DNA from 2 places in the Streptomyces sp. NPDC111606 genome. Region 1 is predicted to be linked to the other one. Evidence: riboswitches for the same ligand, from Rfam matches in the RefSeq annotation. Region 1 holds a riboswitch; the other holds the start of a gene.
The links. Region 1 has a riboswitch for S-adenosylmethionine ahead of ACZ7M7_RS02245 (aminotransferase class V-fold PLP-dependent enzyme). Riboswitches for the same ligand answer to the same signal wherever they lie in the genome.
Positions count from the first base shown of each region.

Region 2: another riboswitch for S-adenosylmethionine. It lies ahead of thrC (threonine synthase); the one in region 1 lies ahead of ACZ7M7_RS02245 (aminotransferase class V-fold PLP-dependent enzyme).

Region 1 covers NZ_JBVKBY010000001.1:475,060-490,513, forward strand. Annotated here, with positions in the region: gene ACZ7M7_RS02195 (C40 family peptidase) at 1-647, opposite strand, end outside; gene ACZ7M7_RS02200 (NYN domain-containing protein) at 859-2,202, opposite strand; gene ACZ7M7_RS02205 (hypothetical protein) at 2,240-2,479, opposite strand; gene ACZ7M7_RS02210 (rhomboid family intramembrane serine protease) at 2,645-3,412, shown strand; gene ACZ7M7_RS02215 (Lrp/AsnC family transcriptional regulator) at 3,409-3,690, shown strand; gene ACZ7M7_RS02220 (small secreted hydrophilic protein) at 3,772-4,065, shown strand; gene ACZ7M7_RS02225 (sensor histidine kinase) at 4,304-5,749, shown strand; gene ACZ7M7_RS02230 (response regulator transcription factor) at 5,746-6,408, shown strand; gene ACZ7M7_RS02235 (SLC13 family permease) at 6,472-7,875, shown strand; gene ACZ7M7_RS02240 (glycerate kinase) at 7,997-9,190, shown strand; gene ACZ7M7_RS02245 (aminotransferase class V-fold PLP-dependent enzyme) at 9,145-10,512, opposite strand; SAM riboswitch class IV at 10,657-10,773, opposite strand; gene trpD (anthranilate phosphoribosyltransferase) at 10,859-11,923, opposite strand; gene qcrB (cytochrome bc1 complex cytochrome b subunit) at 12,109-13,746, opposite strand; gene qcrA (cytochrome bc1 complex Rieske iron-sulfur subunit) at 13,743-14,792, opposite strand; gene qcrC (cytochrome bc1 complex diheme cytochrome c subunit) at 14,789-15,454, opposite strand, start outside.
Region 2 covers NZ_JBVKBY010000013.1:213,568-229,021, reverse strand. Annotated here, with positions in the region: gene ACZ7M7_RS37435 (alpha,alpha-trehalose-phosphate synthase (UDP-forming)) at 1-988, opposite strand, end outside; gene ACZ7M7_RS37430 (glucosyl-3-phosphoglycerate synthase) at 1,098-2,042, opposite strand; SAM riboswitch class I at 2,202-2,359, shown strand; gene thrC (threonine synthase) at 2,378-3,664, shown strand; gene ACZ7M7_RS37420 (MoaD/ThiS family protein) at 3,711-3,986, shown strand; gene ACZ7M7_RS37415 (cold-shock protein) at 4,437-4,643, shown strand; gene groL (chaperonin GroEL) at 5,002-6,624, shown strand; gene ACZ7M7_RS37405 (cupin domain-containing protein) at 6,729-7,142, opposite strand; gene ACZ7M7_RS37400 (NADH:flavin oxidoreductase) at 7,381-8,508, shown strand; gene ACZ7M7_RS37395 (metallophosphoesterase family protein) at 8,537-9,397, shown strand; gene ACZ7M7_RS37390 (MFS transporter) at 9,547-11,022, shown strand; gene ACZ7M7_RS37385 (hypothetical protein) at 11,033-11,602, opposite strand; gene ACZ7M7_RS37380 (hypothetical protein) at 11,755-12,630, opposite strand; gene ACZ7M7_RS37375 (DinB family protein) at 12,862-13,395, opposite strand; gene ACZ7M7_RS37370 (DUF397 domain-containing protein) at 13,422-13,625, opposite strand; gene ACZ7M7_RS37365 (helix-turn-helix domain-containing protein) at 13,609-14,448, opposite strand; gene ACZ7M7_RS37360 (hypothetical protein) at 14,565-14,954, shown strand; gene ACZ7M7_RS37355 (DinB family protein) at 14,987-15,454, opposite strand, start outside.

The DNA of each region.
Region 1 (15,454 bases):
GCGTCGCGGCTGGCGCGCTGCTCCTCGGCGGCGAGGGCGGCCTTCTCGGCGGCCGTCAGGCTGTTGAGCAGCTTCTGCGCCTCGGCGAGCTTGCCCTGGACCTGCTTCTTCTTGTTGCCCAGTTCGGTACGGGTGGAGGCGAGGTCCTTGAGCTTGTCGGACGCCTCGGCACGCTGCTGGGAGAGGTCGCGCTGCTTGTCCTGGATCTTCTTCAGCGAGTCGACCTGCTGGGCGCTCAGCTGATCCATGGTGGACGCCTTGTCCAGGTAGTCGTCCGGGTCGGACGACAGGAACAGCTGGACGGAGGAGTCGATGCTGCCGGTTCGGTACTGGGCGGCGGCCGCGAGGCCCATGCTGTCGCGCAGCTCGTTGAGCTCTTCCTGGCCGCGGGCGACGTTGTCCTGGATCGTGGAGATCTCCTTCTGGAGCTTCTCCTGCTTCTCCTTGGCGCCGTTGTACTTCTCGGTGGCCTGCTCGGCCTCCTCGTAGAGCTTGTCGACCTTGGCCTTGACCTCGTCCTTGCTCGGCTTCTCGCTGGGGGCCGCGTTGGCGGCCTGCGCGCTGATGGCCACGGCAGCAGCGGCAGCGGTGGTCAGCACAGTCACACGTGCTCGGCTGGGCTGCTTGGGTCGACGGTGGGACGCCACGGAGGTGAAACCCTTCTTCTGAGTGATCACCCGCTCGGAGGTTCGAGGCCAGACCCTAGTGACCCAGTTGTGATCAGATCAAATCCTCACACGAAAATTCTCGTCACACCGGTCATTCTTTACACACAACTCACATCACGTGACGCAGGCTTGACGCTACGTCGCGCGGAATTGACGCCAATTCGGGCATTGCGTCCGTACGTTGGCCTTATCAGGACAGCCGCTTGAGAAGCACCGCAGAAGCCACCGGCCGCGCTCCGGCCCGGGCCACCCCGTCCGCCACCTCACGGTCGGTCGAGGCGACGATGACCGGACGGCCCGGCGGCTCGGCGCGCACCAGCTGGCGGATCAACTCGTCGGCGGTGACACCCGGTTTGGAGAACAGCACCCGCACCCCGCGCGGCGGCGCGAGCAGCACCGGCGCGGCCAGCTCGGCCCCGTCGAAGACGCAGGTCACCTCGGCGCCGGTCTGCGCGGCGAGCTGCGAGAGCTGGCCGAGCAGCCTGAGCCGCTGCTTCTCCAGGGGCATCTGGGGATAGCCGGTCTTGGTGACGTTGTAGCCGTCGACCACCAAGTGCGCCTGGGGCAGGGCGAGGAGCTGGTCGAGGATCGCGGGGTCGTTCTCGGACAGGGCCCGGGCGGCGATGTCCTTCGGGGTCATTCGTCCCGGTTCGACCGCGTCCACGGTCTCGGCGGGCCGTACGGAGACCGGCGGCAACGCCAGCTCCCGGCGCAGCCCTTGGGCGGAGTCCAGCAGCGTGTCCAGAAGCAGCCGTACGCGCATGTCCTCGACGCTGCGCCCCTCGCGTGCGGCCCTGCGCGTGGCCTCCAGGGCGGCCTCGGCCTCCCCGAGCCGCGCCTTGAGGCGCCGGGTCTCGCTCTCGGCCGCGGAGACCTGGGCGTGTCCCTCGGCGCGCACGGTCTCGATCTCGCCGTGCACCTTGCGCAGGGCGGCCTCGCCGCGCTTGACGTCACTGAGGGCCGAGCGCAGCTTTCGGTGAAGCGATTCGGCTTCCTTCTTCGCCGCGTCCAGCTCGGTACGCAGCCGCTCGGTCTCGTGCCGGGTGTGCTCACGGGCGTGGGCGAGCTCCTCGCGCAGCCGCTCCAACTCGGCGCGGCTCTCCTCGTCGGCGCGCTCGGCGTCGGCCCGCTGGGCCTCCTCGCCGGCCGCGGTGACCAGCTTGACCCAGCCGGTGGGCCGCAGAACATAGGCCGCGGCCGCCACGTCCAGCGGGTCCGCGGCCGGGGGCGCCGAGCCGGCGTCGAGGGCGCCGGCGAGTTCCGGCTGGGCCTCTCTGAACTTCTCCCCGATGCGCTGCCGGAACAGCGGATCGGTCTCCAGCGCCGCCGCCATGGCGTTGCCGGCGAACTTGGCCCGGCGGTTCGGCGCGAATCTGGCGTACTGCCTCAGCTGCGCGGGCAGTTCACCGACGGTCAGTCCGCCGAACCCGTCGGACACGATCTGCACGACCTTGCGCCGTACACCGTCGGGCAGCGGACGGTCGAGCACCTCAGCGGCGCCGTCGTCCGGCCCCCCGCCTTGTGTCTCCACCATCCGTCACACCCCAATGCCTGTGCGGGGGCCGCTCCCGTCAGGAGTCGGCGCCCGGCCTGTCCACGAGTTCCACCTTGTCCACGGCGTTGCACCAGCGGCAGCGCACCGACTCGATGGTCTCACTGAGCACCTCGCGCTCCTCGACCTTGGGCTCACCGGCCAGATCGAGGTGGACGTACTCCACGACCTTCGACGAGCGCGTCACGTCGAAGCGCGTGAGGTTGCCGCAGAGGGTGCAGCGCCACCGCGTCGTGGTGGTCGGCAGGGGAACCGTCATCGTGACTGTGCTCTTTCCTTCTAGACCTTCTATTGTCCGCGACGCGCCGGGCCCCCGGTGCGTGTGGCTCGTAACCCTACGGCCTGGCGGGTACCCACCGCCCGTCCGTCCGAGGCGGCGAGGCGGTCTGTGCGCGTGCGTCCTGTTACGTCATGCTCTGTGTCCATGATCGGCAACTGGAGCATGGCGCATTTCGGGACTCGGTTCGGCAGGGCGGGCCGATCGGTCCGTGCCGTCCTGCGGTCCTCGGCGCCGGTGACATACGGGCTGATCGTCCTGTGCTGCCTGATCTTCCTGATCGGCCCGGCGGCGGGACTCAATCCGGCGTACGGCTCCGGCGACGAGCTGCTCGCCGCTCAGCGGGCCTACTTCCACCGCTGGGGTGTCGTACCCGCGGAGCTGTTCGAGGGGGCGCCCCGCGCCGTCCTCACCCCCGCGACAGCGCTGTTCGTGCACGGCAGCTGGGTGCACCTGCTCGGCAACATGCTCTTCCTCTACGTCTTCGGCGTGATGACCGAGGAACGGATGGGCCGCGTCCAGTTCACGCTCTTCTATCTGGGCTGCGGCTACCTGGCCCTGCTGGGCTACGCGGCCGCCAACGACGACTCCACCCAGTCCCTGGTCGGCGCGTCCGGGGCGATCTCTGCGGTCCTCGGCGCGTTCCTGTTCCTCTTCCCCGGGGCGCGGGTGACAAGCCTGCTGCCGTTCCTGCTCTTCCTGCCGCTGCGCTTCCCGGCCTGGGTCGTGCTGCCCTTCTGGGTGGCGCTGCAGTGGGTGGCGGCGGGCCGGGCGGACCAGGGGCCGGGGGTGGCGTATCTGGCGCACCTGGTCGGGTTCGGCCTGGGCTTCGGCTTCGCGTGGGCCCGATTCCGGCCTGCGACTAGAGTGAAGGCCGCCCCAGCTCCGGCCTCCGAGGGAGAGAACCAGCCGTGATCACCGCGATCGTCCTCATCAAGACCAGCGTGGACCGGATTCCCGAGATCGCGGAGCGGATCGCTTCGCTGGAGAGCGTCACCGAGGTCTTCTCGGTCACCGGTACGTACGACCTGATCGCCATGGTGCGGGTGAAGGAGCACGAGGATCTCGCCGAGGTCATTCCGGGCCGGATCAGCAAGATCCCCGGGGTGGAGGGGACGGACACGCACGTGGCGTTCCGTACGTACTCGCAGCACGACATCGAGGCCGCGTTCGCCATCGGGCTGGACAGCTGAGAGCGGCCACGGCCCGATCATGAAGAGTTCTTCATCCTGGGCTCATCCTCGGGGCCGGGCCTAGGCCGCAGGATCGGCCGCATGGTCTTCTCGCACCGGATCGCGGCGCTGGCCGCCGTCGTGGCGATCCCCCTCGGCATCGCGGCGACCAGCTTCGCCCTCACCGACAACCCGGAGTCCCCCAAGGTCCCGGCCGAGGTGGAGCTGGACAGCGGCTCCCCCACACCGACCCCGTCCCGCCCCTCGCCGACCCCGAGCGACGAGGTCGTCTCCCGGCCCCCGGTGACAGACGGCCCCACCGGCGACGACGATGACGACGGCCCCGACCGGGAGACCGGAGACGACGACCGGGGCGAACCCGGGGACGACGGCTAGGGGTGTCCTGTCGAGAGCTTTCAGGGAGTCGGCGAGTGACGACGGCGCGGCTCGGATCCTTCCCGCCGGAGGCGTCTGCGCCGACGGGCGGGCGCACGGCGTCCGGTGCACGGACGGGGCAGACACGGTTGCGCCCGGGTCGGGTTTCCGATCCCGGACCCGGTGCTTCGCGGCCGACCCGACGCGCGGCTGCAGCGGCCCGGTGCGCCCCCTGCTCACCGGACCCCACGCCGTCGCCATGACCCGGACGACACCCCCCGATCCCGTGCGCCGCCGGATCTCCGCGCGGGTCCGCATCCTGCTCTGGCTGCTGCTCGTCATGGCCGTCGGGCTGGTGTCCGTGGCGACGACCACGCGGTCGATCCTGTTGCGGGACGTCGATCACCGGGTGAACGGGCTGCTCGCGCAGGAGGCGGGCGAGTTCGCGAACTTCGAGGAGCGGGGCGTCGACCCCGAGACCGGGCGGCCGTTCACCGACCCGTCCCGGCTGCTGCGCGAATTCCTGGTGCGCCAGTACGCCGATCCGGACGAGGAGCTGATCGGCCTGGTGGGCCGGGCGGGCCGGACCCCGGCACAGTTCATCCAGCCGCGCGACATCCCCGTCGCCGTTCCCCTGCACGAGGACGCCGACGCCCGCCGACGCATCTTCGACTCGCCCGACGCCACCGGCACCGTGCACCGGGCGTCCGGCGAGATCCGCTGGGCCAAGGTCACGGTCGCCCGGGCCGGCGGCGAGGCGGAGGCGGCGTTCGTCGTCGCCTTCCACCCGGGACGCGAACAGGCCGCCGTGAACGCGGAGTTCCGTATCCTGCTCGCCATCTCCGGGGTCGCCCTGCTCATGATGACCGGCATCGGCTGGGCGGTCTCCGGGCGGATCCTCAAGCCGGTGCGGCTGGTGCGCACCGCGGCGGCGCAGCTCACCGAGCAGGACCTCACCCGCCGTATCCCGGTGCACGGGCGCGACGACATCGCCGCGCTCGCGGAGACGTTCAACGCGATGCTCGACCGGCTGGAGCGCGCCTTCGCCGCCCAGCGCGAGTTCGTCGACGACGCGGGCCATGAGCTGCGCACGCCGATCACCATCGTGCGCGGCCATCTGGAGCTGATGGGCGACGACCCCGCCGAGCGCGAGGAGACGATACGCCTGGTCACCGACGAGCTGGACCGGATGAGCCGCATCGTCGAGGATCTGCTGCTGCTCGCCAAGGCCGAGCGCCCCGACTTCGTCACGCCCGAGCCGGTCCAGCTCGCCGAACTCACCGCCGACGTCTACGTCAAGGCCCGCACCCTCGGCGAACGGGACTGGCAGCTCGCCGAGGTGGCCGACGTCGAGGCCGAGCTGGACCCGCAGCGGATCACCCAGGCGATGGTCCAGCTCGCCCAGAACGCCGTGCAGCACACCGCGCCCGGGCAGACCGTCCGGATCGGCTCGCGCGCGGACGGGCCGGGCGTCGAGCTGTACGTCGCCGACTCCGGTTGCGGTGTCCAGCCGCAGGACGGCGAGGTGATCTTCGAACGGTTCCGGCGCGGCACGTCCCGCCGGGGCGCCCGCGGCTCCGGAGCCGGGCTCGGCCTGTCGATCGTCCGGGCGATCGCCGAGGCGCACGGCGGCCGGGTCCGGCTGCGCGACACCGACGGCGGCGGCGCCACCTTCGTACTGGCACTGGGAGAGGCACACACGTGAACCGCATTCTCATCGTCGAGGACGAGGAAAGGATCGCCTCCTTCGTTCAGAAGGGGCTGCGCTCCAACGGCTTCACCACGACCGTCGTCGGTGACGGTGATGCCGCCCACGAGTACGCGCTGACCGGCAGTTTCGATCTGGTGGTCCTGGACATCGGCCTGCCCGGCCGGGACGGCTTCACCGTGCTGCGCGAACTGCGCGAGGCCCGGGTGACGACCCCGGTGATCGTGCTGACCGCCCGGGACTCCGTACGGGACACGGTGGCCGGTCTGGAGGGCGGCGCCGACGACTGGATGACCAAGCCGTTCCGCTTCGAGGAACTGCTCGCGCGGGTCCGTCTGCGGCTGCGTACGGCGGCCCGGGCACCCGAGGTGACGGTGCTGCGGTCCGGCTCGCTGACCCTGGACCTGCGCACCCGGCGGGCGCGGGCCGACGAGCGGACCGTGGACCTGACGGCCCGTGAGTTCGTGCTCCTGGAGCTGTTCCTGAGGCATCCGGGCCAGGTACTGTCCCGCGAGCAGATCCTGTCGCACGTGTGGGGCTACGACTTCGACCCGGGTTCCAACATCGTGGACGTGTACGTGCGGGCGCTGCGCAAGAAGCTCGGGGCCGAACGCTTCGAGACGGTGCGCGGCGTGGGGTATCGCCTGTCTGCGTGAAGTCCCTTTCATGTGGGGCTCATCGACGGCTAACGGCCCAGGTGAACCCTGGATGACGTGACCCTGAACCTCCGACTGGGCGTCGGCCTCTGCGTCGCGCTCTCCCTGTGCGCGCTGCTCGCCGTGCCCGGCAACTTCGCGGGCCTCGGCGCCGACGCCCGCCTCACCCTCGCGGTGTTCGCCCTGGCGACCTGCGCCTGGATCGCCACACCGGTCGACGACACCTACATCGCGCTGGGCGCCGGACTCGCGCTCACGGTGACCGGGGTGATCAGCAGCGACACGCTCTTCGGCACCCTCGGCGACTCGACGGTGTGGCTGCTGATCTGCGCCTTCGTGCTGGCGGCCGCGGTGACCCGGACGGGGCTCGCGGGACGGGCGGCGGCGTTCCTGGTCGGCGGGGCGCGCACGGTGCGGCAGCTCGTGCACCTGACCACGGCCGCGCTGGTCGTCACGGCGTTCGCGGTGCCGGCCACGTCCGGCCGGGCCGCCCTCGCGCTGCCGGTGTTCCTGGCGCTCGCCAAGGCGCTGGCCGACCGGCGGCGGCTGGTCGTGATGCTGGCGCTGCTGTTCCCGACCGTGATCCTGCTGTCGGCGGTGGCGACCCTGATCGGCGCAGGCGCGCATCTGATCACCGTCTCGGTGCTGTGGCAGGCCACCGGCGAACGGATCGGCTTCACCGAGTGGCTGCTGCTCGGCCTTCCGCTGGCCGTGGCGTCGTCCCACCTGGCCGCCGAGGCCGTGCTCCTGACGACGACTCGACGCGCGGACCGCAAGGGCGCCGTGCACATCACCCCCGAGCAGATCCAGGAGCACAGCGACGAGCCGGTCACCGGCCCCTGGTCGCAGGCCGAGAAGCGGTGCGCGCTGCTGCTCGGCACGGTCGTCGTGCTGTGGTGCAGCGAGCCGCTGCACCGGGTGCCGCCGGCCGTCGTCGCGCTGATCGGCGCGGTGGTGGCGGCCTCGCCCGCCCTGGGCACCGTGCACCTGAGGGACGCGCTGAAGACGGTCCCCTGGTCGTTGCTGCTGTTCATGGCCGCGACGATGGCGATGGGCGTCGCGCTCGCCGACTCCGGGGCGGCGAAGTGGCTGGTGGCCGAGCTGCCCACGGGCGTCAGCCCGCTGCTGTTCCTGGCCGTGGTGATCGCGATCAGCACGGCGGCCCACCTGATCCTCCAGTCCCGCTCGGCCCGCTCCTCGGTCCTGGTCCCGCTGGTGGTCGCGGCGGCGGTGGGGGCTGGGGTGAATCCGGTCGCCGCGGCGCTCGCGTCCACTGCGGCGGCGGGTTTCTGCCACACCCTCCCGGCCTCCGCAAAACCGGTCACGCTCTTCTCCGACCTGCCCGGGACGCCCACTTACACCCCGCGCGACCTGCTGCGCCTGTCCGCCGTCCTGGCCCCGCTGACGGCCGCCCTCGTCCTGCTGTTCGCCGTGGCGGTGTGGCCGCTGCTGGGCGTTCCACTGTGAGTGCCACGTCACGCCGTCCGGTGGCTGCGGCGCCGTTGTGGCTGGTCGCGCAGTTCCCCGCGCCCCTAGGCGCGCTTCCCCTCGGGGCGTTGCAGCCTCGACGACCTGTTGAGGAGATCCGATGCTGAGCCGAGTCGTAGTAGCCCCCAGTGGTTTCAAGGAGTCCCTGTCCGCCCAGGCCGCCGCCGATGCCATCGCGGGCGGCGTCCGACGGGTGCTGCCGGACGTCGTGATCGACCTGATCCCGCTCGTGGACGGCGGCGAGGGCACCGCCACCGCGCTGGCCGCCGCGACCGGCGGGCGGCTCGTCGCCCTGCCCGCCACGGGACCGGTCGGCGAACCGCTCGGCACGCACTTCGCCCTGCTCGGCTCCCGGGACACCGCGGTCGTCGAGATGGCCGCGGTGGCCGGGCTGTCCCTCGTCCCGCGCGCCCTGCGCGACCCGGGCGCCACGACGACCTACGGCGTCGGCGAGCTGATCCGCGCCGCGCTCGACACCGGCGTACGACGCATCCTGGTCGGCTGCGGCGACTCGGGTACGTCCGACGGGGGCGCCGGCGCCCTCCAGGCCCTCGGCGCCCGGCTACTGGACGCCGACGGCTTCGAACTCCCCCGCGGTGGACGTGAGTTGACGCGGCTCGCCAGGATCGACCCGTACGGCCTGGACCCGCGCCTGCGGGACGTCGACCTGCTGGTCGCCTGCAACCCGTACAACGTGCTGTGCGGCGAGCGCGGCGTGGCCCGCGTCTTCGGCCCGCAGAAGGGGGCGACACCCGCACAGGTCGAGCATCTGTCGGCCGGCCTGGAGAACTGGGCGGACGTCCTCACCCGCGATCTGGGGGCCGTGGGCACCGATCTGCACCACGGCCCCGGTACCGGAGCGTCCGGCGGCCTGGGCGCGGGTCTCGCCGCCCTCGGCGCCAGGCTGCTCCCCCGCTTCGACGTGCTGCTCGACCACCTCGACCTCGACGCCCGCCTCGCCCGCGCCGACCTGGTCGTCACCGCGGAGGGCGCCCTGGACCACCAGACGCCCCGCGGCAAGGTCCCGGCCGAGGTGGCCCGCCGGGCCAAGTTGTACGGCCGCCCGGTGCTCGCGCTGGCGGGCACGCTCGGCGAGGGTGCGCACGACGTGCCGGGCGTGGACGCGTACAGCGGCATCCTGCCGGCCCCGATGGCCCTGGCGGAGGCGCTGGTGCGGGCCTCCGAACTCCTCACGGACGCCACCGAACGCGCCCTGCGGATGATCCTGCTGGGCGCCCGGCTACCGGCTCACGCGGAGGTGTCCGGCACGCAACGCCCGTCCTCCGTACGGTAGTTCCACCGGGCGCCGTCCGTCACGAGCTCCCGCACGGCGTTCACGAACCGCTCGACGTGCTCGTCCGGCGTACCGGCCCCGAAACTCACCCGGATGGCGTTCAGGGACTTCTCGCCCGGCGCGGCCTCCGGTGCCCCGCACTCGCCCTGCGTCTGCGGGTCGCTGCCCAGCAGGGTGCGGACCAGGGGGTGGGCGCAGAACAGCCCGTCCCGCACCCCGATGCCGTACTCGGCGGAGAGGGCGGCGGCGAAGTGGGAGCTGTTCCAGCCCTCGACGACGAAGGAGATGACGCCGACGCGCGGGGCGTCGTCGCCGAAGAGGGAGAGGACCCGGACCTCGGGGACCTCGGCGAGGCCCGCGCGGACCTTCTCGATCAGGTACTGCTCACGGGCGACGAGCGTGTCGAAGCCGGCCTCCGTGAGCGCCTTGCAGGCGGAGGCGATGGAGTAGGCGCCGATGACGTTCGGCGAGCCGGCCTCGTGGCGGGCGGCGCTCTCGTGCCACTCCACGTCGACGCCCCCGTCCCCACGCCGCGACACCTTCCGCGAGGCACCGCCGCCCGCGAGGTACGGCTCCGCCGCGCGCAGCCAGTCGGAGCGGCCGGCCAGGACGCCGGAGCCGAACGGGGCGTACAGCTTGTGGCCGGAGAAGGCGACCCAGTCGACGTCCAGGTCACGCACGCTCACCGGGTGGTGCGGGGCCAGCTGGGCGGCGTCGAGCACGATGCGGGCGCCGTGCGCGTGGGCGGCGGCCGCGAGCTCCCGTACGGGCCACAGCTCACCCGTGACGTTCGAGGCGCCGGTGACACAGACCAGGGCCGGGCCATAGGGGTCGCGGTCGGCGAGGGCGCACTCCAGGGTCTCGACGGCCTGGCGGGGGGTGCGGGGCGCGTTGAGGTACGTGACGCGGGCATCGCGCCACGGCAGCAGGGAGGCGTGGTGCTCGGTCTCGAAGACGAAGACCTGGCAGTCGGCCGGCAGGGCGGCTGCGAGGAGGTTCAGCGAGTCGGTGGTGGACCGGGTGAAGATCAGCTGATCGTCGGCGCGGCAGTCGAGGAACTCGGTGACCGTCCTGCGGGCGTTCTCGAACAGGTCGGTGGAGAGCTGGGAGAGGTAGCCGGCCCCGCGGTGGACGCTGCCGTAGTACGGCGCGTAGGCGGCGACGTCGTCCCAGACGCGCTGGAGGGCGGGGGCGCTGGCGGCGTAGTCGAGCGCCGCGTAGGTCACCTCGCCGCCGGTGACGAGCGGGACGGTGACATCACGGCCCAGAACGGGCAGGGAGGCACAAACGGACTGGTCGGCGGCAGCGGTGGAGACAGACATGGCGAACTCCCGTGAGGGGCATGCCGACTGAGCGGCAGGCGGGAAAGAGAAAAGGGTCTGCGGAGGCGGGGCTCTGCGGCCCTATCGCATTCGCTTGCTCACGGAAGACTCCCTCGAACGACCAGGACCCCTGGTTTCGAGAGGGGCCCGCGCTTGCCGTAGACCTCGCTGCCTACGGCCTGGTCTTCACCCGGGGCACCCCGCCACGGACGGAGGGTTGCCGGACAGTCGGCCGGGGCCTCATGACTGTCACTCATGACCTGGTCCAATATCCTGCCACACGATCTTCGGCTCGCAAGGCGCAGTCCAGGATCCGGACTGCGCCCTGCGTCACATCGTGCGCAACTCAGGTGTTGCTGGCCGCCACCCAGCGCTCCAGCGTCCGCTTGGCCGCCCCCGAGTCGATCGACTGGGCCGCCTTCGCCATCCCGAGCCGGATCTGCTCGGCGAGCGGGGCGTCCGTCTGCTCCAACGCCACCAGCGCCGCCGCCGAGTTGAGCAGTACGGCGTCCCGCACCGGCCCCGGCTCACCGTCCAGCAGCCGCCGGGCGACCTCCGCGTTGTACGACGCGTCCGCGCCCCGCAGCGCCTCCACGGGCACCAGCTCGAGGCCGACGTCACGGGGGTCGAAGGCCTGCTCGGTCACCTTGCCGTCGCGCACCACCCACACCCGCGAAGTGGCGGTCGTCGTCAGCTCGTCGAGGCCGTCGTCGCCCCGGAACACCAGCGCGGACGACCCGCGCTCGGCCAGCACGCCGGCGATCAGTCCCGCCATCCGGGTGTCGAAGCAGCCCACCGCCGAAGCGGTGACCCGGGCGGGGTTGGTGAGCGGGCCCAGGAGGTTGAACGAGGTCGGAATCCCGAGGTCCCGTCGTACGCCACCGACGAACCGCATCGAGGGGTGGAACTTGGCCGCGAAGCAGAAGGTGATCCCGGCCTCGTCCACCACCCGGGCCACGCCCTCGGGCGACAGGTCCAGGTTGATGCCGAGCTTCTCCAGCACGTCGGACGAGCCGCTCGCCGAGGACGACGCCCGGTTGCCGTGCTTGACGACCTTCGCGCCGGCGCCGGCGATCACGATGGCGGACATCGTCGAGATGTTCACCGTCTTGGCCCGGTCCCCGCCCGTGCCGACGATGTCGACGGCCGGTCCGGGGATGTCCAGGGGCTGCGCGTGGGCGTACATCGCCTCGACGAGACCGTTGATCTCCTCGACCGTCTCGCCCTTGGCTCTCAGGGCCACCATGAAGCCGGCGATCTGGGCGTCCGAGGCCTCGCCGCTCATGAACCGGTCCATCGCCCATGCCGTGTCGCCGGCGCTCAGGTCCTGTCCGCCGAGCAGGGCACTCAGTACCTCGGGCCAGGAACGGCCCGCCGCGGTGTCGCCTCCAGCGGGGGTCACAGCGCTCATAAGCCGCTCCTGGGTCGGTTGTGGTGTCCCGCACTGCGGGACGTGAGTCTCAACGGGTCCACCCTATCCAGCCCGCAGACCCGAAGAAGGGCCCCGTCCGAACCCCGGACGGGCCCCGTACACGGCCGGGGGCCCCGTCCGGACTACCGGACGGGGCCCTCAACCGTGGCGTAGCTGGCGCAGTGTCAGTGGTGGCCGTGGCCGCTCGTGATCTCCTTGTACTCCTCGACGGTCGGCTTGGGGATCTGGCCGTCCTCGCCGAAGTACGACTTGCTGAGCTTGGCGCGCAGCTTCTCGGAGCCCTTCACCTTGCGCTCGACGCCGTTCTCGTCGACCGTCGGGCCGATCTCGAGCGGCTTGTACTGCTCGTGCGCGGTGAGGGTGTGCAGCGCGTCCTGGCTGAGCGGCTCGTGCACCTCGATGAACTCACCGTGCGGCAGGCGCTTGATGATGCCCGACTCGCGGCCGTGCAGCACCTTGTCCTTGTCCCGGCGCTGCAGGCCGAGGCAGATCCGCTTGGTGACGATGAACGCGAGGACCGGGCCGACGAAGAAGCCGATCCGGACGAACCAGGTGACCGCGTTGATCGACAGGTGGAAGTGGGTGGCCCACAGGTCGTTGCCACCGCCGACCAGGCCGATCATGTACACCGTGACCCAGGCGACGCCGAACGCGGTACGCGTCGGGGCGTTGCGCGGACGGTCCAGGATGTGGTGCTCGCGCTTGTCGCCGGTGACCCAGGACTCGATGAACGGGTAGAGCGCGATCGCCATCAGCACCAGGCCGAAGAGCACCAGCGGGATGAACACACCCAGGACGAGCGTGTGACCCCAGAAGTTGACCTCCCAGCCCGGCATGTACCGGACCAGACCCTCGGCGAAGCCCATGTACCAGTCGGGCTGGGCGCCGGTGGAGACCATGTCCGGACGGTAGGGACCGATGGCCCAGATCGGGTTGATCTGCGCGACCGCCGCGATGACCGCGATGACACCGAAGACCAGGAAGAAGAAGCCTCCGGCCTTGGCCATGTAGACCGGCAGCAGCGGCATGCCGACGACGTTCTTGTTGCTCTTTCCGGGGCCCGCGAACTGCGTGTGCTTGTGGTAGAAGACCAGGATCAGGTGGCCGACCACCAGGCCGAGCATGATGCCCGGCAGCAGCAGGATGTGGATCGAGTAGAAGCGGGCCACGAAGTCGGTGCCCGGGAACTCGCCGCCGAAGAGGAAGAACGAGATGTACGTGCCGACGATCGGCATGGACAGGATCGCGCCCTCGGTGAAGCGGACACCGGTGCCGGAGAGCAGGTCGTCCGGGAGCGAGTAGCCGGTGAAACCGGTGAACATGCCCAGGACGAACAGCAGGAAGCCGAACAGCCAGTTGATCTCACGCGGCTTGCGGTACGCGCCCGTGAAGAACACGCGCATCATGTGCACGAACATGCCGGCGAGGAAGATCAGCGCGGCCCAGTGGTGGATCTGCCGGATGAGCAGACCACCGCGCACGTCGAAGGAGATCTCCAGCGTGGAGCTGAACGCCTGGCTCATCAGCTGTCCCTGGAGCGGGACGTAGCTGCCGTGGTACTCGACCTCGGCCATCGAGGGCTGGAAGAACAGCGTCAGATACACACCCGTGAGGATGATGATGATGAAGCTGTAGAGGCAGACCTCACCCAACATGAACGACCAGTGGTCGGGGAAGATCTTGCGCATGTTGGCCTTGGCGAGGGAGTAGATCCCCAGCCGGCCGTCGGCCCAGTCGGCGACGCGCTCGCCGGCCGGTGCCTTCCCGCGCGAGCGGGACTCCGTGGTCTCTGTCGTGCTCATCCGCGCTCCCAGAATGCAGGACCGACGGGCTCGTCGAAGTCGCCGAGCGCCTCGAGGTAGCCCTCGTCGTTCACGCCGATGCGCAGCTGCGGCAGGGCGTGCCCGGCCGGGCCGAAGATCACTCGGGCACCGTCGGCGAGGTCGAAGGTGGACTGGTGGCAGGGGCAGAGCACGTGGTGCGTCTGCTGCTCGTACAGGGAGATCGGGCAACCGACGTGGGTGCAGATCTTCGAGTACGCGACGATGCCCTCGTGCGACCACTCGAGCTCGCGCTTGTCCTTGATGTCGTCCGGCTGGATCCGGACGATCATCAGGGCGGCCTTGGCGATCTCGTTCTGGAAGTCGTGGTCGTGCTCCTCCAGGCCCTCCGGCTTGGCGAAGGTGAGGGAGCCGACCGCGACGTCCGAGGGACGCAGCGGCTCGTCGGTGTTCATGTTGACGAGCAGCTTGCCCTTGGACCACAGCGTGTGGCGCAGCTTGGTCCCGGGCAGCGGGCCGAGGTCACGCAGCAGCACGACGCCGGAGAGCGGGAACAGGGCCAGCGCTCCGAACATCGTGTTGCGGATCAGCTTGCGGCGACCCAGCGCGGACTCCTTGGCGCCCTGCTTGAAGTCGGCCATGACCTTGGCCTTGACCTCGGGCTCCGCAGCGATCGGGTGCCGCTCGTCGGCGACCTCCACGTCGGACATCAGGGTGCGGGCCCAGTGGACCGCGCCCGCGCCGATGCAGAACAGCGCCGCGCCGAGGGTCAGACCCAGCGCGAAGTTCAGCGCGTTGAGGTGACCGATCGGGAAGACGAAGACCGACTTGTCGTGCGGGATCGCGACGTACGAGGCGATGAAGCCGACCGTGGCCAGCATCGACAACGTGAACAGCATCGCCACCGTGCGCTCGGACCGCCGGGCGGCCCGCTCGTCGATGTCCTGGATCCGGTGCTCGTGGGGCGGCAGGCCGGGGTCGGCGAAGGGGTTCTTCTCGTCCGCTACCGCGACGTGGGCGTCCTGCTCAGCGGGCAGGTTCTCTTCTGGAATGTCTTGGCTACTCATGACTTCTTGGCCTTTGCGGTCCGAGCGGCGACCCAGACGGCGACCGCGATCAGTGCACCGAGCCCGAAGATCCAGGAGAAGAGGCCCTCACTGACCGGCCCGAGGCCTCCCAGCTCCAGACCACCCGGGTTGACCGTCTCGTCGCTGTTGACCGCGTGCAGGTACGCGATGATGTCCTTCTTGTTCTGCTCCGACAGAATGGTGTCGGGGAACGACGGCATGTTCTGCGGGCCGGTCTGCATGGCCTCGTAGATGTGCTTCGGGTCGACACCCTCAAGGCTCGGGGCGTACTTGCCCTTCGTCAGCGCGCCGCCCTTGCCGGTGAAATTGTGGCACTGGGCGCAGTTGTTGCGGAAGAGCTCGCCGCCCTTGCCGATGTCCGCGCCCTCGGGGCCGTACTGCTCCTCGGTCGGGACCGTCGGACCGGCGCCCAGCGAGGCGATGTACGCCGCGAGCTGGTCGATCTCGGCCTGCGAGTAGATGTTCTTCTTCGCCGGGATCTGGGCGCCCTGGGAGGTGGCGGCCGGCATACGGCCCGTCGAGACCTGGAAGTCGACGGCAGCGGCGCCGACACCCACCAGGCTCGGACCGTCGGAGGTGCCCTGACCGCCGGTTCCGTGGCAGCTTGCGCAGCCGACGGCGTAGAGCTTCTTGCCCTCCTC
Region 2 (15,454 bases), on a different contig from region 1:
CCCGTTCGCGCCACTCGGGGTGGTCGTCGAGCAGCTGCCGGTGGGCCAGCAGGCCGCGCACGATGTTCTTGGACAGCTCGGTCCGGTCGACGCGGACGACGGTCCGGCGGGCGGTGCCGTCCGGCGCTGTGCCGATCTCCGAACGCAGCGCGGCGATCCGCTCCTCGACATCGGCCTCGTGGGAGCGGGCGCGCAGGAACTCCGCGTCGGCACCCAGACCGTGCACGCCGATCCACGTGGTCCGCAGCGGGGGACGCCCGGTCGCCGTGTGCTGGACGGACGCCGGGGCACCGCTCGGCCACGACGGGAAGAACCGCTCGCGGTCCACGGCCTCGGCGCATGCCATGAACGCCCGCGCCCAACGCCACGTGAGGAAGCCCAGCCGGTCGGCGCCCAGCATCCCCGATACGAGCTGCGAGCGGATGTCGTCCGGAAGCATGGAGAAGTACTCCGGCGGCGCCCACGGGGTGTGCGAGAAGTGCCCGATCCGGACATCCGGCCGCAGCTCCCGGAGCATCCCCGGCACCAGGCACAGGTGGTAGTCCTGCACCAGCACCGCCGCCCCGGGCGCGGCCCGGTCGGCCAGCGCCTGCGCGAACGCACGGTTGTACGTCTCGTACGACTCCCACTGGCGCCGGAACTCCGCGTCGAAGACCGGCTCCAGCGGGGTCTGGTAGAGCATGTGGTGGACGAACCAGAGGACCGAGTTGGCGATGCCGTTGTAGGCGTCCGCGTGCACATCGGCCGGGACGTCCAGCATCAGGACGCCGTCCTCGCCGACACCGCGCCGCACCGCCTCCCGGTCCCCGTCGGACAGCGCCGAGCACACCCACAGCGCGTCGGCGTCCGGCCCGATCGCCGACAGCCCGGAGACGAGTCCGCCACCGCCCCTCTTGGAGTGCAGCGAGCCGTCCTCGCGCACCTCGTACGAGACCGGGCCGCGATTCGACGCGACCAGCACCTTGGCAGCACCCTGCGTGGAAGCCATACGCCTCAACCTAGCCCGGCCCGGAAACGCTCAAACGTACGGTTCCACTCAGTGGCCCGGTCCGTATACGATCAGTGGCCCTGCCCGGCGTATGGCCCGGTATCGGACGTTACGCGACCTTCCGTTTCGCGTACTCGGCGATCTCCACCATCGGCGGCCGCTCCTCGGTGTCCACGGAGTACGTGCGCGGCTCGAACCCGTCCTCGCCCCGCTCGAACTGAGTCAACGCCGGCCGGACGAGATGGCCGCGCGCCAGCCGCAGCTGGGCCGTGCGGTAGATCGCGGCGGACATCCGGCCCAGGGCCTGTCCGTCCTGGTGGCGGTGCTTGCGGACGCCCACGTCCACCTGGGCCAGCGCGTCGAGGCCCACCAGATGCAGGGCGTCGACCAGCATGCCCAGCTCCACGCCGTACCCGACGGGGAACGGGAGCTGTTCCAGCAGGGAGCGGCGGGCCGCGTACTCGCCGCCCAGCGGCTGCACGAAACCGGCCAGCTGCGGCCAGTGCATGTTCAGCAGCGGGCGGGCCATCAGCTCGGTCACCCGGCCGCCCTGTCCGGCCGCCCCGCCGAGGGGACGGTCGTACATGCCCTTGACCAGGTCGACCCCGGGGTCGGTGAGCAGCGGGCCGACGATCCCGGAGACGAAGTCGGAGGAGAACTCCTTCAGGTCCGCGTCGATGAAGCAGACGATGTCCCCGGTCGTGACGAGGAGCGAGCGCCACAGGACCTCGCCCTTGCCGGGCACGGCCGGGACGCGCGGGAGGATCGCGTCCCGGTGCACCACGGTGGCGCCCGCCGCGGCGGCCACCTCGGAGGTGCGGTCCGTGGACCCGGAGTCGACGACGACGATCTCGTCGACCAGCGGGACCTGCTGCATGAGGTCGTGACGGATGATCGCGACGATGTCGCCGACCGTCTCCTCCTCGTTCAGCGCGGGCAGCACGACGGAAACCGACTGGCTTGAACGCTGTTTGGCGGCGAGTATGTGGTGGAGCGGGCGATCGGTCGCGGACCAGGAGCGGGTGCTCAGCCAGCGCTCGACTTCTTCCAGCACAGTCGGCGACTCCTCACTGTCGTGATCACAGCAGGTAATCGTGTGATCCATCTCGCGGTTCGGACGACTATCTCAACTGTCCTGGCCTTCGGTTACAGTCTTGAACAACGCGGGTGACCATCGCATGTCCGAGGTCGCCCGTAGTTGACAACCGAATACAGCTCATCCAGAGGGGCAGAGGGAAACGGCCCGATGAAGCCCCGGCAACCCTCCAGCCGGTCTCGTGGCGATCACTGTCGATCGTCTCCGCGAGGCTCCCGGCTAGGGAAGGTGCCAAATCCGTCTCACGGCGAGATGCGTCGTGAGGAAGATGAGGAGAAAGGGCCTCGCCTCACATGGCTGTGCAGACTGTTGCAAGCACCACCGACTCCACCGTAGACCTTGGTCCCGCCGCGGCGCTGTCCTGCCGCGAGTGCGGTCACCGGGTACCCCTCGGACCGGTCTTCGCGTGCGAGGAGTGTTTCGGCCCGCTGGAGATCGCTTACGACTTCTCGGCCTACGACACCGAGGAGCTCCGCAAGCGGATCGAAGCCGGCCCCGCGAACATCTGGCGCTATGCGCCCCTGCTGCCCGTCCCGGCCGACGTGGCCACCAAGCCGAACATCAACCCCGGCTGGACCAAGCTCGTCAAGGCCGACAACCTCGCGAACGAGCTCGGCGTCGACGCCGGCAAGCTGTTCGTCAAGGACGACTCAGGCAACCCGACGCACTCCTTCAAGGACCGCGTCGTCGCCCAGGCCATCGAGGCCGCGCGCGCCTTCAACTTCACCACCCTCTCCTGCTCCTCCACCGGCAACCTCGCCGGTGCGGTGGGCGCCGCCGCCGCCCGCGCCGGCTTCCGGTCCTGCGTGTTCATCCCGCACGACCTGGAGCAGGGCAAGGTCGTCATGGCCGCGGTCTACGGCGGCGAGCTCGTCGGCATCGAGGGCAACTACGACGACGTGAACCGTTTCTGCTCCGAGCTGATCGGCGACCCGGCCGGTGAGGGCTGGGGCTTCGTCAACGTCAACCTGCGGCCGTACTACGCCGAGGGCTCCAAGACCCTGGCGTACGAGATCTGCGAGCAGCTCGGCTGGCAGCTGCCGGACCAGCTGGTCGTGCCGATCGCCTCCGGCTCGCAGCTCACGAAGATCGACAAGGGTCTGCAGGAGCTGATCAAGCTCGGGCTCGTCGAGGACAAGCCGTACAAGATCTTCGGTGCGCAGGCCGAGGGGTGCTCGCCGGTGTCGACCGCGTTCAAGGCGGGCCACGACGTCGTCCGGCCGCAGAAGCCGAACACCATCGCCAAGTCGCTGGCGATCGGCAACCCGGCCGACGGTCCGTACGTCCTGGATATCGCCCGCCGCACAGGTGGTTTCGTGGAGGACGTGACGGACGAGCAGGTCGTCGACGCGATCAAGATCCTCGCCCGGACGGAGGGCATCTTCGCGGAGACCGCCGGCGGAGTGACCGTGGGTGTCACGAAGAAGCTGATCGAGAGCGGTGTGCTGGACCCGAGCCTCACGACTGTGGTGCTCAACACCGGCGATGGGCTGAAGACGTTGGACGCGGTGGCCGGTACTGGGCTGACTGCGACGATTCGTCCCAACCTGGACTCGTTCCGCGAGGCCGGTCTCGTCTGAGAAGCCTGTCCCACCGAACTTGCACACTGACCGGAGGTCACACCGTATGAGCGTCAACGTCCGCATCCCCACCATCCTGCGCACCTACACGGGTGGCCAGGCCGAGGTCGCCGCCGAAGGTGCCAACCTCGGCGAGGTCATCGCCGACCTGGAGAAGAACCACACCGGGATTGCCGCCCGGGTTCTCGACGACCAGGGCAAGCTGCGTCGGTTCGTCAACGTGTACGTCAATGACGACGACGTCCGTTTCGAGCAGGGTCTGGAGACCGCGACTCCGGACGGTGCCGGCGTCTCCATCATTCCGGCCGTCGCGGGTGGCTGACAGGCTGACCGAATGACCGATCATTACCATCGGTAACACCGGTAACCGAGAGTTCATCGAATTGCCCCCTCCGTGAGAGAAGCGGAGGGGGCAATTCTGTGTGGTTGAGCGAGGTACAGTTGGGGAACGTGCCGCCGATTCACTGGTCGGCTGCCCTTGATTTCTGCCGCAAGCCCGACAAGAAGTAGCCAAAGTGTGCGGGTTTTTTGCGGCTTTTCTTCCGTATGCCGGGTCCGACTTGACCTGAAGTCAGCGGAATTGTCCCCACATTCCCGACCGGTCGTGCCCGGATTTCTCGTCCGATTGACCTGTTGCAGACGGCAGTTGGGCAGATACATTCAGCCGCGGTCGACGCGTTCCGGCGCACGCCCCCGACCGATGGGGGGTGAGGTCTGACCCGGATCCGCGAAGTGTGGATCTGTGCAAGGGCCAGTAATAGGGGAGTTAGGCATGGCTCAGGGCACCGTCAAGTGGTTCAACGCGGAGAAGGGGTACGGCTTCATCGCGGTCGACGGTGGTGCGGATGTTTTCGTCCACTACAGCGCGATCCAGATGGACGGTTACCGCACCCTGGAGGAAGGCCAGCGGGTCGATTTCGAGATCTCGCAGGGCCAGAAGGGGCCGCAGGCGGACATGGTCCGTCTGGCCACCGGCTGAAGCACGCGTCGACTAACAGCAGCGACGTTCTTCTTCGAAGGGCTCGCACCTCCCGGGGTGCGAGCCCTTCGCCATGTCCGGGTCTGTCCGGGTCCTGCCCGGGTCCGGCCCCGGCCCCGCCCCCCTGTTCGCGCACCGCAGAGCGCGCCGCCCGATACCCGAGAGCCGCTTGCACTCGCCTACCCCGAGTGCTAATCATTGGCGTTAGCACTCTGAAGGTGAGAGTGACAAAGAAGGACCGGGTCGGTGAGGCCCGCAGGCCGGGTGGGGCAAGGAACCACCAGGCATGTGAGCCGTCCGTCGCGGGCGCGGGCGCGGTCCGAAGGAATCACCCCCAGTCCTGGAGGGACCACTTCACATGGCCAAGATCATCGCGTTCGACGAGGAGGCGCGGCGCGGCCTCGAGCGCGGCATGAACCAGCTCGCGGACGCCGTCAAGGTGACGCTCGGCCCCAAGGGTCGCAACGTCGTCCTCGAGAAGAAGTGGGGCGCCCCCACGATCACCAACGATGGTGTCTCCATCGCCAAGGAGATCGAGCTCGAGGACCCGTACGAGAAGATCGGCGCCGAGCTGGTCAAGGAAGTCGCCAAGAAGACGGACGACGTCGCCGGTGACGGTACGACCACGGCGACCGTTCTCGCCCAGGCCCTCGTCAAGGAAGGCCTGCGCAACGTAGCCGCCGGCGCCAACCCGATGGCCCTCAAGCGCGGCATCGAGCGCGCCGTCGAGGCCGTCTCCGCCGCCCTGCTGGAGCAGGCGAAGGACGTCGAGACCAAGGAGCAGATCGCCTCCACGGCCTCCATCTCCGCCGCCGACACCCAGATCGGCGAGCTCATCGCCGAGGCGATGGACAAGGTCGGCAAGGAAGGCGTCATCACCGTCGAGGAGTCCCAGACCTTCGGTCTCGAGCTGGAGCTCACCGAGGGTATGCGCTTCGACAAGGGCTACATCTCGGCGTACTTCGCCACCGACATGGAGCGGATGGAGGCGTCGCTCGACGACCCGTACATCCTGATCGCCAACTCCAAGATCGGCTCCGTCAAGGACCTGCTCCCGCTCCTGGAGAAGGTCATGCAGTCGGGCAAGCCGCTGCTGATCATCGCCGAGGACGTCGAGGGCGAGGCCCTGTCGACCCTGGTCGTCAACAAGATCCGCGGCACTTTCAAGTCCGTCGCCGTCAAGGCCCCGGGCTTCGGTGACCGCCGCAAGGCGATGCTGAACGACATCGCCATCCTCACCGGTGGCGAGGTCATCTCCGAGGAGGTCGGTCTCAAGCTCGAGAACACCTCCCTGGACCTCCTGGGCAAGGCCCGCAAGGTCGTCATCACCAAGGACGAGACCACCATCGTCGACGGTGCCGGCTCCTCCGAGCAGGTCGCGGGCCGTGTCAACCAGATCCGCGCCGAGATCGAGAACAGCGACTCGGACTACGACCGCGAGAAGCTGCAGGAGCGCCTGGCGAAGCTCGCCGGCGGTGTCGCGGTCATCAAGGCCGGTGCCGCCACCGAGGTGGAGCTCAAGGAGCGCAAGCACCGCATCGAGGACGCCGTTCGCAACGCGAAGGCGGCCGTCGAGGAGGGCATCGTCGCCGGTGGTGGCGTGGCCCTGCTGCAGGCCTCCCAGGTGTTCGAGAAGCTGGAGCTCGAGGGTGACGAGGCGACCGGCGCCAACGCCGTGAAGCTCGCGCTCGAGGCCCCGCTGAAGCAGATCGCCGTCAACGGTGGTCTCGAGGGTGGCGTCGTCGTCGAGAAGGTGCGCAACCTGACGGTCGGCCACGGCCTCAACGCCGCGACCGGCGAGTACGTCGACATGATCGCCGAGGGCATCATCGACCCGGCGAAGGTGACGCGTTCCGCGCTGCAGAACGCCGCGTCGATCGCCGCGCTGTTCCTCACCACCGAGGCCGTCATCGCCGACAAGCCGGAGAAGGCCGCCGCGCCTGCCGGTGGCGGTATGCCGGGCGGTGACATGGACTTCTGAGCCTCTTCGCAAGAAGGCTCGGACCCGGTCCGTCCATAGCGAGGGCGGCACCCCCTGTTACGACAGGGGGTGCCGCCCTCGGGCGTTTGCTCACCCGGCGATGGTCATCCTGGCTGGGCAGCCCGGAGGTGTCGGCGTTCGGCCAGTTCCTCCGCGCCGACCACGGTCAGAACCGGGGAGCCAGGCGGCGCGAACATGGTCACCACCAGCTGCGACTGCGCGTCCGGAAGGTTGTTGGCGCCCTGGTAGTGGATCACGTCACCCCCGGGCTCGAACAGGGCGTCACCGGCCTTGAGCACCCGGGGCGGCTGCCCCTCCAGCTCAAAGAGGATCTCGCCCTGGGTCACGTAGCCGAAGAGCGGCCCCGGGTGCCGGTGCGGCGGCGCACCCGGGTCACCCGGCGCCAGGGTGACCCGGATGGTCCTGGCCTCGGCGCCCGCCGGAATCCGGGCCGCCGCCTCCGGCAGGGTGTTGATCACCTCGACGCCCGGGGGCAGGTGTGCGTGCTCAGCGCTCATGTATTCCTCCAAACAGGGAGTGTCCGCAGAAAGGACCGGACCGCCTCCCCGTCTGTGACAGTCCGCTCCCTGAACGCAGCCGAGCCCGGCCGCGCCGCGCTGTGTGTGGCCGGGGTCACGGCGTATGGGGCGTGATGCGGAATACGCAGCCTTCGGCGAGCAGTTCCTTAAGAAGGTGCAACAATGCGCGTGCACATACTGACCGGTTTACCGATCCCGCTTCCAAGGAGCTCCCCACGTGACCGTCACCGAGCCCACCGCCTCCCGTGCGGCCCAGATCCTGTCCCGGCCGACCGTGATCAACGGTCTGACCGTCCCCAACCGCATCGCGATGGCGCCGATGACGCGGATGTTCTCCCCGGGCGGCGTGCCCGGCGAGGACGTCGTGTCGTACTACTCGCGCCGCGCCGCCGCGGGCGTCGGTCTCATCGTCACCGAGGGCACGTACGTCGGGCACGACTCGGCCGGGCAGAGCGACAGGGTGCCGCGCTTCCACGGTGCGGACCAGCTGGCGGGGTGGGCGAAGGTCGCCGAGGCCGTGCATGCGGCGGGCGGCACGATCGTGCCGCAGCTGTGGCACATCGGCATGGTGCGCAAGCAGGGCCAGCCGCCCTACGCCGAGGCCCCCGCCGTCGGCCCCTCGGGCCTGCGCATCGGCTCCGACGAGCCCACCGGAAAGGCGATGACCCAGAGTGACCTCGACGATGTCATCGACGCGTTCGCCCAGGCCGCCGCGGACGCCGAGCGCATCGGCTTCGACGGCGTGGAGCTGCACGGCGCCCACGGTTACCTCGTCGACCAGTTCCTGTGGGGCGGCACCAACCGCCGTACCGACGCGTACGGCGGTGACCCGGTCGCCCGTACGAAGTTCGCGGCGGAGATCGTGGCCGCCGTACGCGAGAAGGTCTCCGCGGACTTCCCGGTCATCTTCCGCTACTCGCAGTGGAAGCAGGAGGCCTACGACGCCCGGCTCGCCGAGACCCCCGAGGAGCTGGAGGCCATCCTGACCCCGCTCGCCGCGGCCGGCGTCGACGCCTTCCACGCCTCCACCCGCCGCTACTGGGTTCCGGAGTTCGACGGCTCCGACCTCAACCTCGCCGGCTGGACGAAGAAGCTGACCGGCAGGCCCACCATCAGCGTCGGCTCGGTCGGCCTGGACGGCGAGTTCCTGGGCGCGTTCGTCGGCCAGGGCTCCGGGCTCAAGGGCATCGACGATCTGCTGGACCGTCTGGAGGCGGAGGAGTTCGACTTCGTCGCCGTCGGCCGGGCGCTGCTCCAGGACCCCGAGTGGGCGGCGAAGGTGCTGGGCGGCCGCTTCGAGGAGCTGGCGCCGTATGACGCGGCGTCGCTGAAGACCCTGAGCTGAGGCCCAACCAGCCGCTACTGTCGGAGAGATGAGGATCCTTCATCTCTCCGACACCCACATCGAACGGGCCGACGCCCCCAACGCATACGGCGTCAATGCCACCGACTCGCTCCGCCTGATGCTCGCCGAGCTGAGGCATGTGCGGGGCGTCGACGCGATCGTCGTCACGGGGGACATCGCGGACGACGGTGCGGTGGAGGCGTATACGGCCGTGAAGGAGCTCGTGGGCGAGTTCGCCCGCGGCCTGGGCGCGCCCGTGTTCTACACCACCGGCAACCATGACGAGCGCGGCGCCTTCGGGAAGGTGTTGGGCAGCGGCCACCCGGAACCGGAGGTGGTCCTGGAGTCCGAGGCGGGGGAGCGGGCGGCCGTGAGCACCGTCGGCGGCCGGCGGTTCATCACGCTGGACTCGCTGGTGACGGGGAAGGTGTACGGCCGTCTGAGCGCGGCTCAACTCGACTGGCTGAAGGCTGTGTTGAGCACCCCGGCCGAGCAGGGCACCGTCCTCGCCCTCCACCACCCACCGATCGCCCTCGACATATCGGCGACCCAGCCGCACTTCGGCCTGCGCGACCCGGCCGAGCTCGCGACGGCGATCCGGGGTAGTGACGTACAGGTCGTCCTGACCGGGCACTACCACCTCCAGCTCCTCGGCTTCCTGGCCGCGGTGCCGGTCTGGGTCACCCCTGGTGTCGTGAACCGCATCGACCTCACGGCGGCGCCCGGCACGGAACGCGTGGTGCGCGGGGCCTCGGCGTCGCTGGTGGAGCTGGGCGGGGCGGACGGGCCGCTGTTCCACACCTTCCATGCACGCGATCCCCGGGCGCACGAGACGGTGTACGAGTTGGACGAGGAGCGGACGCGGGCGTTCGTGGAGCGGGGGGCCTGAGCCAGGTGCCCGCCTGACCTGGGTGATCCGAGGCGATCTCGGGCGGTCCGGGGCGTGACCTGCATCGCTTGAGTAAGTCAATCAACTGACTTAAGGTTGCCTTGGTCAATTACGTACCTTCACGTTCGTACGCCGACGGAGGCCCCGCCATGTCCCACGCCCCTGCCCCTGCCGCCGAGGCCGGGGGCGGTGCCCCGCCGAGGCCTGACGCCGTGGTGGCGGTACTGGCCTTCGCCGGCATCGTCGTCTCGCTGATGCAGACCCTGGTCATCCCGATCGTCCCCGAGCTGCCACGCCTGCTCGACGCCCCGGCGTCGGACACCGCCTGGGCGGTCACGGCGACGCTGCTCGCCGCCGCCGTCGCCACGCCGGTGATGGGGCGGCTCGGCGACATGTACGGCAAGCGGCGGATGCTGCTGGTCAGCGTCATGCTGCTGGTGGCCGGTTCCGTGGTCTGTGCCCTGAGCGACGCGCTGGTCCCGATGATCGTCGGACGGGCGCTCCAGGGCCTGGCCTCCGGTGTGATCCCGCTCGGCATCAGCATCATGCGCGACGAACTCCCCGCCGAGCGCCTCGGCTCCGCGACCGCCCTGATGAGCGCCTCCCTCGGCATCGGCGGCGCGCTCGGGCTGCCCGCCGCGGCGCTCATCGCGGACAACTTCGACTGGCACATGCTGTTCTGGACGTCGGCCGGCATGGGTGTCGTGGCGCTGGTGTGCGTGGTGCTCTTCGTGCCCGAGTCGAAGGTGCGCACCGGCGGGCGCTTCGACCTGGTGGGCGGCGCAGGGATGGCGGCCGGACTGGTCTGCCTGCTCCTCGGCATCTCCAAGGGCGCCGACTGGGGCTGGACCAGCGGTACGACGCTCGGTCTCTTCGTGGCGGCCGTCGTCGTCCTGGCGGCCTGGGGCTGGTGGGAGCTGCGTACCGAGCAGCCGCTGGTGGATCTGCGGACGACCGCCCGGCGTCAGGTGCTGGTCACCAACCTGGCCTCGATCGCGGTGGGCTTCGCGATGTTCGCGATGAGCCTTGTCATTCCGCAGCTCCTCCAGCTCCCCGCGCAGACCGGCTACGGTCTCGGCAAGTCGATGCTGGTCGCGGGCCTGTGCATGGCCCCGTCCGGTCTGGTGATGATGGCGACGGCACCGGTGTCGGCGGCCATCTCGCGGGCCAAGGGACCGAAGGTCACGCTGATGATCGGCGTCCTGATCGTCGCCGTGGGCTATGGCCTCAACATCGTCCTGATGTCCGAGGTCTGGCACTTCGTCCTGGTCGCCTGCATCATCGGCGCCGGCGTCGGGTTCGGCTACGGCTCGATGCCCGCCCTCATCATGAGCGCCGTGCCCGCGTCGGAGACGGCCGCCGCGAACAGCCTCAACACGCTGATGCGCTCCCTCGGTACGTCCACGGCGAGCGCCGTCGCGGGCGTGATCCTCGCCCAGATGACGACGAACCTCGGCGGGTACGCCCTCCCGTCCGAGAACGGCTTCAAGGTGGTCCTGGCGGTGGGCGCCGGGGCGGCGTTGCTGGCGTTCGTGGTGGCGTCGTTCATTCCGAAGGCGGAGCCGGCTGCCGTCAAGGAGCCCGTGGCGCAGGCGGCGGCGCCGGCGGGAGCGGCGGCCAAGTAGTGGCTGCCGGCTACAGGTTGCCCAGCGGCTCGATGTCGACCTTCACCGGCGTGCCCCACACGCGCAGCACCTCGTAATCGGTGAACTCGTGCACGAGCCGGTAGGCCATGGCGGGGCGCGGCCCGCGACGCTGGGCGGCGATGTACAGCTCGGCCTCCCGGCGGTCGCGGCGCGGCGTCCCGCACAGCTGCCACTCCTGCCCGTTCCACAGCTCCGGCAGCCAGCGCTGCTGGGGCTGGGGGCGGTCGCCGCGGACGCCGTAGCGGGACGGGGCGGTGTCGGAGGGGCGCGGTGCTGCGGGGCCACCGTTGTACTCGGCGCGGCGGGCGGCCCGGCGGCGGGTCTCGCAGAGCAGGCAGAGGTCCTGGGCGTTCTCGTCGACCGGGCCGTTCGGGTGCTCTGGGCAGCGGGTGGTGGGGGCGGCGCCGGTGACGCTCTCGTCGAGGAGGTCGAGGGCACGGCGGAGGTCGGCCTTGACCTCGTGGAGTCTGGCGTCCGGGGTGTCGGCGGTGAGGGATTCGCCGTGCTCGCCGAGGAGGCGGAGGGCTCGGCCGAGGGCGGTGAGCTGGGCGTGGTTCATGCAGTGGCTCCGGGGCTTGCGGGGGCCCTGGTCAGGTGCCTCCTTGTGTCATGAACTCGTCGTGAATCGCCGACGGGCCGGACGGAGTGCGTAACGGTCCATGTGAAAACCGTACACACCTGCTGGTGTGTGCAGTGGATTCCGGGTGTTCGTCACAGGCCTGCCCCCTGTCGGCGTCGGGACATCGCGGCACGGATCTCCGCCGCGTGGGCTTGGATGGCCGAGGAGTGCAGGGCTGCGTTGTCGCGGCCGGAGGCGCGTTCACCCCGGCACGCCCCGCAGGTGCCGCCCGGCAGGGCCTCCGGACGGCCGGGCACTCCGCAGTTCGCGCACTCCAGGATGCGGCGGGGAGGACGTGGGGCCGGTGCGTGTTCGGGTGGGAGCTTGTCGGTCAGGCGGCGGCGGAGGAGGGCGGCCGGGTGGTGGACCGGGGTGGGGAGCCCGGTCGTCAGGGCGCGGAGTACGTCCGTGTCGGTGGCGCCTCGGGCGTACCAGTCGGCGACCAGAGGCGCGAGACGCGCGCATTCGGCCTCCGAGAGCGACAACGCCGGGACTTCGCGGCCGAGGGCGGCCAGGAGGATGTGCGCGCGGGAGCGGGTCGGGCGGGGGCTGTGATCCGGGGGCTCCTGCGGTACGTCACCCCGGGTGAACGTCGCCCACCAGTCGTCGTCGCGGGCGGTACGGGTGAACCACGATCGGGTGATCCATCGCGAGCTGCCCTCCCCGGTGATCCGTTCGCGGCCTCGGCGCAAGTGGCCTGCCCGCTGGAGGTTGTTGAGGGCGGTGCGGAGGGCGCACTGTCCGTACGGGAGCTGCTTGGCCAGCGTCTTTACGGAGATGTCGGCGCCGTCGGGGAGGCGGTCGATGTACGCGGCGATGGCGGCTTCGCGGGGTGGGAGGGCGGCGAAGTCGTGGTTCGTGCGGGGGTGTTGATCGGGCGCGGAGCGTTTGCCGTAACCCGGGTTCGCCATCGGGTGCGGGGACGCGTGCGCGGGCAGGGAGGCAGCACTAAGCTTGGCTTCAGCCATGCGATCGAACTTGTCCTTCGATCTCGTAGGTCAAGCCCCCGCCGGTGTTGGTAGCACCTGGTGGGGGCTGTTCGTTATGCGGGCACGCTAGATGATCGTGACTGTGCGTGGCAAACCGAACGCATCACGTCAACTCGCTGGGTGGGAGGGTGGGTTGAGGCCCTCCCACCATTCCTCGGAAAGAGGGCTCGGGGCTGGTCGCTTGAGCTTCGGGCCGGCTCTGGCGGTACGTCAGCCCATGCTCTTCGCGCCGTCCAGGGCCTCGCGGATGATGTCGGCGTGGCCGGAGTGCTGGGCCGTCTCCGCGATGATGTGCAGCAGCACCCTGCGGGCCGACATCCGAGCCCCGGGCTCAGTCCAGGGAGCCTTGGGCAGCGGATGGGTGACGTTCAGGTCGGGCAGGGCCGCGACCAACTCGTCCGTCCGGTGGGCCACTTCGTCGTACGCCGCCAGTACGCCTTCCAGCGTCTCGCCGGGCAGCATCCGGAACTCGTCGGCCCGCTTGGCCCAGTCGGCCTCGGTCATGGCGGTGAAGTCGGGCATCGCCGACGGGCCGTCCAGGATGAAGTCCGCCCAGTGCCGCTCCACCGACGTGACGTGCTTGACCAGGCCGCCGAGGCACAGCTCACTGGCCGTGGTCCGCTCTGCCGCCTGCTCGTCGGTGAGGTCGCGGGTGGTGAAGCGCAGGAAGTGCCGCTGCTTGACCAGCGCCTCCAGGAGGTCGGCGCGCTCGTCGGTGACGGTTTCGTTCGTGGTCTCCATCATGAGACCTACGGTAGGAACCCTTTAGGTCAGTTTCTGACCGCGTTGACGAACGCCGCCCAGGCGGAAGCCCGGAACACGAGCTTCGGGCCGTGGGGGTTCTTGGAGTCGCGGACGGGGACGAGGGCGGGGTGGCCGTCGGCTACCTCGAGGCAGTCGCCGCCATCCCCGCCGCTGTGGCTGGACTTGTGCCAGGTGGCCGTGCTCAGGTCGTAGTCAGGGATGTTCCTCATGGGCGTAATCCTGCGCCAACGCCTCGATGAGGGCTAGGGACTTCTCCGGCGAGTGTGCGGAGGCTGCGAGGAGCTCGAAGGTGAACCTCAGGTGGGCGGCGGTGGCCGGGTCGTCCTCCAGCCGTCCCGTGCCGACGCCCTCGAAGTACACCAGCGGAGGGGCGTCCTCGAAGTCCATTAGCTTCAGGGGGCCCTGCATCGCCATGTGCGCTCCCGCGCTGAAGGGCAGTACCTGCATAATGACGCGGCCCCGTCGGGCCAGGTCCGCGACGTGACGCAGGGCTTCCGCCATCACCGCTCGGCCGCCGGCCACCCTACGCAGTGCTGCCTCGTCAAGCACCGCCCACAACAACGGTTCTGTTGGGTCGTCGAGTAGTCGGGTCCGGGCCATCCGGGCATCCACCCGCTCATCGACGCTCTCCTCCGGCGCTGTTGGGCCATACGCGCGTGTCACAGCCCGTGCGTACCCGCGCGTCTGGAGCAACCCGGGGATCAGCATCGGCGCGTACATCCGGATCGCCACGGCCCCCGCCTCCGCCTCCGCCGCCTCCGCGAAGTGCTCGGGATAGCGAGACCTGGCCGAAGCCCTGCAGTTCCGCTGGAAGAAATCCCCCGTCCCCAGCGCCTCATCCAACACCCGCGCCTGATCCGGCTGTATCCGCCGCGTCCCGGCCTCCAACTGACCGACGAACGAGCCGCTCGCGAACAGCCGTTGGCCCAGCTGCTCCTGGCTCAGCCCCGCCTTCTCGCGCGCATGGCGCAGCTCCGCCCCCAGTAGCGCCCGCGGCGATGACGACGGGTCGAGGTCCTTCGGTCCTGGCATGTGCAACTCCCGGTCCACCGGACGTGGTTGTTGGGACGTCCCGTATGGCCAGGTTAGGCACACGACCGACACGCTGTGTTGCGAATCGCAAACTCAGCGTGGACGTGGAGGCAAGGGTGCGGTCGACCGAAGAAGTCGTGGTGTCCCTGAGGGAGGCCCTGGTGGGCGCCGGCGTTGTACTGCCGTCTCTGTGCGTGGATCCGGTGACCGGCGCCGGTGACGAGCCGTTCCCGCTCGTGGATCTCGGGCGCTGCAACGTCCGTGTCGCCGAGAAGCTCGCGTCCGTGGTGCGCGGGGAGCGGCCGGTCGTCGGCAGTCATGCCGTGGACGCGCGGGACGGGCGCATCGGCGAGGTCAGGGGGCACGTGGGCGGCAGGGTGCAGTTGCGACCCGTAGGGGGTGGGCGGGAGTGGGACTGTCCCATGGAGGCGCTGGAGGCCGCACCGCGGGCGGAGGTGTTGCGGGCGCAGGTTCAGAGCGCCAACCGGGAGGGCCGGCTGCCCTGAACCAGCCGCGGTGCGACCACGTACCCGTCCGGTCAGCCCATGCTCTTCTGGCCGTCGAGCGACTCCCGGATGATGTCGGCGTGGCCGGCGTGCTGGGCCGTCTCGGCGATGATGTGCAGCAGCACCCTGCGGGCCGACCAGTGGGCGCCGGGCTCGAACCACGGGGCCTTGGGGAGCGGGTGGGAGGCGTTCAGGTCGGGGAGCTTGGCCACCAGCTCGTCGGTTCGGTGAGCCACTTCCTCGTACGCCGCGAGTACTCCTTCCAGCGTCTCGCCGGGCAGCATGCGGAAGTCGTCCGCCCGTCGGGCGAAGTCGGCCTCGGTCATGGAGTCGAAGTCGGGCATCGCCGACGTGCCCTGCTCGATGAAGTTCGCCCACCTGCCTTCCGTCGACGTGACGTGCTTGATCAGGCCGCCGAGGCACAGCTCGCTGGCCGTGGTCCGCTGTCCCGCCTGTTCGTCGGTGAGGTCGCGGGTGGTGAAGCGCAGGAAACTCCGGTG